Linked DNA regions of Agarilytica rhodophyticola. The protein of the gene in region 2 binds, or shares a complex with, the protein of the main gene of each other region. Links are inferred from orthologs where the notes say so. Each region holds a gene or a part of one and is shown on either strand. Other genes may lie near its edges. The genes, in order: pabB and BVC89_RS09330.

Region 1 (3,311 bases), 540 kb from region 2 along the record:
AACTCGAGCCGCTACTCGTCATGTTGATATATTGAGCCACCACTTATCGACTCAGCTTTATACGCCAGAGTTTGTCAGCGCCCTCTCCTATTTTGCGCGCACGTCTCGACAATCAGCTATTCGTATATTACTGCACGACAGTAAACCCCTAGCATCCAGTTCCGCTCCTATAGTCAGTTTGGCACAGCGCTTACCTTCATCAATCAAAATTAAAGTCCTCAACGAGCAACCTCAAAAAGCCAATCAAGGCTATACCATCGCCGATAGCAAGCAAATTGTATTTTTCAATAATGAAACACAGATGCAAGGCTTTGCTAATTATCGAGCGAAGCTGGAAGCAGAACATCAACTAGAAGAGTTTGAGCACTTGTGGCAACACTATAGTGAGGAAGATCCCAATTTGTCGCTTTTAACTTTATAGATGTGATGACAAAAAACTAGAGGTGATCCGTATCAACACCTATCTGAGTTCCTTCGTATACGGCGTGAATCTTTTTCAAACAAGGCAAGGTATCGGCAAGAGGGCCATCGGCCCTACCCGTATTCAAGTTGAACTCTATCCCATGCGCACGACAGCGCAGACGCTGATCTGGGAGCTGCACGGCATGAGTCAGAGGCACGTCCATATGTGGACAACGGTTTTCAACAATATAAACACTGCCATCAAGTTGGCATAGCAGCAAGTTGTTGCCAGCAATATTAAACTCACGCTGATAGCCATCATGCAGTCGGTTTAACTGTTCTAACGGGTAGAATGGCATTATGACACCTCTATTTAGAATGTAGATACGATCATAAATACAACACACGTAAATTTTGCTCTATATATTACTGTGACTAATCAGATAAGCAAGTCTGCGAATTTCAATGAAGCTCATAAAATGATAAGGGATAGTAAATGACGCCCCAAAACAGTACACTTAGTGCCTTTTCGCGAACTTCATATCGGTGTCGGAAACTTATCATATAAATAGTAATGTCTAGTATTGCTCTTATTACCCCTATTGATTATTTAGAAAATGCGGAATCTTACTTCTTGCGCATAATGCCTTTAGGTAAACGTGTTTGGTTAGACAGTGGCAAACCTGCTTGCCACTACGGCAATAGTGATATTCTATCAGCTGCCCCATTAAAAGAATTAATTAATCCAAGCACAGACGATATTGAATACGAGGTTGCACAATTGTGCGATCAACAAACACTGGCACAATTACAAAGACAAAACATTCCTTTTTGGGGGGGCGCCATAGGTTTTTTCAACTACGAACACAACGCCTTAGAATATAATATTTCACCTAGCGAAGAAGGCTTACGACCAAGTATCTTTGGTATATTTGATTGGGCGTTAATTCAGGATCACAACCAGCAACGCTCATTTGTCGTTTTTCTACCACAATGTAGCCAAGAAAAACGCGAGAGAATACTTACGCTAGTGAATACACCTTTGGATGTATCTCACCCTACATTTACAGTGTCTAACCTTGCCTCTAACCTGGACAAAACTAGTTACTGCAAAATATTAGAAAAAATCCAACACTATATTTTGGCGGGTGATACGTACCAGATAAATTTTTCCCAGCGATTTAGCGGTAATTTTAAAGGCGATGCCAGCGCTGCATACTTAGCATTAAGAAGAGCTTTGCCGAGCCCTTTTTCTGCCTACTTAGAGTTAGGCGATGACCAGATTCTAAGCTTTTCGCCAGAACGTTTTATCAGTATTGATAACAAGCTTGCCACTACCCAACCTATTAAGGGCACCGCACCACGCCATGAGAATAAACGTGAAGATAAAAATCTGGCAGAAAGCTTAATAAATAGCGAAAAAAATCGTGCTGAAAATCTTATGATTGTGGACCTACTGCGCAATGATTTCAGCAAGTCTTGCGAGCCCCACAGTGTAAAAGTCCCGTCGTTATTTGCACTGGAAAGCTACAAAAACGTCCATCACCTAGTCAGCACTGTGGTTGGCACTATAGAAAAAGAGACTTCGCCACTAACGTTCTTTCGCCGCTGTTTCCCTGGGGGCTCAATTACCGGAGCACCGAAAAAAAGAGCCATGGAAATTATCCGCGAGTTAGAAGAAACACCTCGTAATATTTATTGTGGCTCTATTTGTTATTTAAGTTGCTTCGGGAATTTCGACTCAAGTATTACTATAAGAACAGTGCTGGTAAGTGAAGAAAAAATTTATTGCTGGGGTGGAGGCGGCATCGTTGCCGACTCCGAACCCGAAGAAGAATATCAAGAATCTCTTCAGAAAATTGCAGTATTAATACAAACATTAAAAGAATACTCTGCAATATCTTAAGAGGCTTAAGCGAGAGATTTTTATAAGGTCAGCTCTCTCTCGCTAGCATTGATAAATGCCTGTTTTAAATCTTGATAACTATGCACAGCAGGAAACTGAGGGAATTCATCTATCACATTTTGTGGTGCACTAAATAATATACCTGCATCAGCTTCTGCCAACATGGTGGTATCATTGTATGAATCCCCAGCAGCAATAGTGCGATAGTACAGAGTTTTGAACGCGGCAATAGACTGACGTTTAGGGTTAGCTTGACGCAGATTATAATGAGTAACTTTGCCTGATCCATCAACGGTCAATTTATGACAAAAGAGTGTTGGATAACCTAACTGTTTCATCAATGGGCCTGCAAATTCATAAAAAGTGTCCGATAAAATAATTACCTGAAAACGCTCACGCAGCCAATCGAGAAACTCAGCAGCCCCCTCTAAAGGACTTAAAGTGGCAATGACTTCTTGGATTTCATTTAACCCCAAACCAGCTTTTGCCAATTCATTAAGACGCATCGTCATTAACTCATCGTAATCCGGAATATCTCGAGTTGTCGCTTGTAAAGCATCAATGCCAGTTTTTTCAGCAAATTTAATCCAAATTTCGGGGATTAAAACCCCTTCCAAATCTAAACAGGCTAACTCCACTCCTACCTCCTATCGTTTTACACTCATTACATTTTTAGGGTTGAACCTGAAGAACAACTATTTTAATTAATAATTCTCCAGTGGTTAAAAAGCAGGCGGCTATATCTATGGTTTAGATATATAACTATAAGCCTTGGCTATTTCTCATCCCTCCCGCGCTCTGGTATTCTTCGCCACCGAAATAACTTTGAGCCTGTTCACTCTAATTCGCAAGCAAAACAGATGCAACAGAGTGATATCATCCATATGCAGTTCTACGACTACAACTGTATAAGAATAGGAAACCTCTAACGATGAGTGAAATGATCAATTTTGTTGATATTGATAGCCAGTTACAGACCAGTACTCCACAAAAAATTTTGGCA
Region 2 (3,278 bases):
CCAGGGACTGCAATTCACTGAGCTTACGGAAATGACTCCGCTCTTCAACTTCTTGGTACTTACGTGCAATAATTTTCTTTAAAATATCCGGTTTATCAGTCACCGATAATACCTCACCCATCTATTCTTCTGTGATGGAGGTAAACTCCACTAGTTCTTTGATTTTTTCTTTAGCCGCACCAGAAGCAATCGCATCCTCGGCCATAAGTATGCCCTCCTGCAAGGAAGAAGCAACGCCAGATACATAAATCGAAGCCCCAGCGTTTAGCTTAATAATACCGGCAGCTTTATCCACCGCATGATCTTTTTTGCGCGAGAAAACCGCATTAATCAACGTTAAAGATTCTTCAGAACTGCCGACTTCTAATCCATTTAAGTCCGAGTAATCGAGCTTAAATTCTTTTGGATGTATTTGATATTCGGTGATAACGCCATCTTTGAGCTCAGCAACATGTGTCGGCGCAGCAATGGATAATTCGTCCAAACCGTCTTCAGCATTGACTACCATCACATGAGAGCTGCCTAAACGATTTAAAACTTCCGCCAAAGGACGACATAGCTCTCGTTTAAAAACACCTAGAACCTGGCGCTTAACGCCAGCGGGATTAGTCATTGGTCCGAGCATGTTAAACATCGTTCGAATACCAAGTTCACGGCGAGGCCCCACAGCATATTTCATGGCACCATGATGAGATGGCGCGAACATAAAACCCACACCAATTTGTTCGATAGCTCTCGCCACATGCTCTGCAGAAGTAGCTAAGTTCACTCCTGCCTGCTCTAACACGTCGGCACTTCCTGTGGAGCTCGACACCGAGCGGTTACCATGTTTTGCCACATGCGCTCCCGCCGCCGCCGCGACGAAAGCCGAAGCAGTAGAAACATTGAATAGATTTGATCCGTCGCCACCCGTACCGCAGGTATCCACTAGATTATCTGCTGTGACGTTCACAGGAGTAGCCAGTTCACGCATTACCTCTACCGCACCCGTGATTTCGTCGATGGTCTCACCTTTCATCCTCAGTGCCACCAAAAAACCACCAATTTGCGCTTGTGTCGCTTCGCCGTTCATCACCAGCTGCATTACCTCACGCATGTCGGCCTGGCTCAAGCTTTCACCGACAACAATTTTCGAAAGCGCTTCACGTATATTCATTTTTTTAATTCTCTATATTTCCCACACACCCGCACATTGCAAAGAGTATTGCCACTCTTCAACATATCACTCACGTCATCACAACACGGGGTAAACTGATCGGTTTTGCCTTATGCTTTTTACACCAGAACACTACTATTGTTCCATAAATTAGATATAACATCTAATCTTGAGAACAGATGCACTAGGCTTTGTTGGGGCTGGTCACATTACTCAAAATCGTTCAAGTTATTTTTCAGCGATTAAGGAAATTTTGCAGCAAAGTGTGGCCGTTCTCACTCAATATCGACTCGGGGTGGAATTGCACGCCCTCGACAGGATAATGACGATGTCGTACAGCCATAATTTCATCCATTTCATTATTTTCATCTTCAGTCCAAGCGGTAATTTCCAGCACGTCGGGCAAAGATTCTTTACTAATCACCAACGAATGATAACGCGTGGCAGTAAAAGGCTGACTTAAACCTTGAAATACCCCCTGTCCACGATGAAAGATTTGTGAGGTTTTACCATGCATAACTTTTCTGGCCCGAACCACATCAGCACCAAAAATGGCGCCGATACTTTGATGACCAAGACAAACACCAAGAATCGGTATACTTGAGGCAAATTCCCCTATCACATTATTTGATATGCCTGCCTGCGCAGGTGTGCAAGGACCGGGGGAAATAACGATTCTTGTCGGCTGCATAGCCGCTATCTCTTGCATATCGCATTGGTCATTTTTGATCACCTTGACATCTTCCCCTAATTCATAAAAATACTGCACGAGGTTGTATGTGAAGGAATCATAATTATCTATCATCAATAACATTGAACGATCCTATTGAGCCGCTTTATCAAATAGTATTGCTGCACTGCGTCTACACAAGGGTTAAAACGGAGGCCACCCCCAAAAAAGTGTCGATAAACTTTACAAAAAAAAGTATACCTGTTTTTAAAGCTGTCACAATTTCAACAACTTGTGGCGCAAAAAACTTCCACCTATACCTATTTGGAAATAAAAAATCAAAAAAAGTGAAAATAAGTCAGGGAGAAAAGCCTCGTGAATACTCAATTCAAGCAAGTTATGCTATTTTTAGCCTGCGTTATATCTTAAAAATACACATCTAATAACGAAGATAACAAAAAACGCCACATGATTTTGGGCATAATAATTGCTAATAAATTATTTTTATGCCTCAAAATTTATTAACGGACACGAATTCGACAAATTTATAGAGTTTATTGAAATGGCAGCTGACATTCCAACTAGTCACCTAGAACTAGTCAGAGGAAATAATGAGAAGAAGCTAAGCTCACCAGGAGTTTTGAAGCATATTGAAAGTGAAGCCCTTAGCTCAAGCCGACAGTTGATGGAACATATGTTCTCCGCCACTGATGATTTGTTCTACGAGCTATCTAAGCGAGCGACCAGCAATAACGAACAAAATTTATACTTCGAGTCTATGCGTGAAATACGCGTCAAAAAGGAAGGCTTGATTTCGGCATTTCTACAAGCCTTGACCTTAGGCTTTGAGAGTTTAATAAATCCAGCAATAAACAATGATGCCGACAAAGAACCAGCAGCAGATGCTGAAGTCAATTTATCTATCGTCGAAGGGGATGACCTAGAAATTGAACTGGCGCTAAAAAACATGTCCAGTCGGGCTCGCGAATCCTATAAAAACGAGATATACGAATTAGGTATTCGGCTCGATCATCTGTTGCTGCAAACTAATGTCGACGAAGATAATAATCCACTAGATCCTCAGCAAATATCAAAAGCCTTTGTTAAAGCTTGTATTGATAAACTGAAGATCAGTATAAAAACTCGATTAATACTTTTTAAGCTATTTGAAAAACACGTACTCAAGCAACTTGGCCATGTATATGCTGATGCAAACCAAACCCTAATCGAAACAGGTATACTGCCGAAGGTTCCGAAGAACTTAATAAAAAATCCTGGCGTATCGCCCGCGCCAAATAGGCAAGATAGCCAAGAAGAACAGACAGCAACAGCCGTCGATACGCAAGCTGAAACACAAACACAGCAAGCGCCCCCAGTAATTCCAGGGAGAACCATTTCTCTATCTCCTGAAGCACTCGCATCTTTAATGACGGCAATTAGAGGAGTTAATGG

What was found.
Region 1: the proteins of BVC89_RS09330 (region 2) and pabB are in contact, whole or in part, in a solved structure (PDB 8RP0), measured with the Escherichia coli proteins. The link is inferred for Agarilytica rhodophyticola from one-to-one orthologs.

What each region holds. Positions count from the first base shown.
Region 1 is NZ_CP020038.1:2,740,170-2,743,480, reverse strand. The notes cover bases 164-3,142. They hold pabB (aminodeoxychorismate synthase component I), read left to right. Parts: upstream 164-976; coding sequence 977-2,308; downstream 2,309-3,142. Other genes in these bases: thrH (bifunctional phosphoserine phosphatase/homoserine phosphotransferase ThrH), read right to left, coding at 2,329-2,946; BVC89_RS11675 (Rieske (2Fe-2S) protein), read right to left, coding at 438-761; BVC89_RS11680 (GNAT family N-acetyltransferase), read left to right, coding at 164-421. In the rest of the region: more of BVC89_RS11680, read left to right, coding at 1-163; BVC89_RS11660 (phosphoadenylyl-sulfate reductase), read left to right, coding at 3,240-3,311. UniProt on the Escherichia coli protein: Part of a heterodimeric complex that catalyzes the two-step biosynthesis of 4-amino-4-deoxychorismate (ADC), a precursor of p-aminobenzoate (PABA) and tetrahydrofolate.
Region 2 is NZ_CP020038.1:2,205,038-2,208,315, reverse strand. Bases 182-3,127 are described here. They hold BVC89_RS09330 (anthranilate synthase component II), read right to left. Parts: upstream 1,971-3,127; coding sequence 1,392-1,970; downstream 182-1,391. Other genes in these bases: BVC89_RS09320 (DUF1631 domain-containing protein), read left to right, coding at 2,389-3,127; trpD (anthranilate phosphoribosyltransferase), read right to left, coding at 182-1,156. Outside these bases: indole-3-glycerol phosphate synthase TrpC, read right to left, coding at 1-121; more of trpD, read right to left, coding at 122-181; more of BVC89_RS09320, read left to right, coding at 3,128-3,278. UniProt on the Escherichia coli protein: Part of a heterodimeric complex that catalyzes the two-step biosynthesis of 4-amino-4-deoxychorismate (ADC), a precursor of p-aminobenzoate (PABA) and tetrahydrofolate.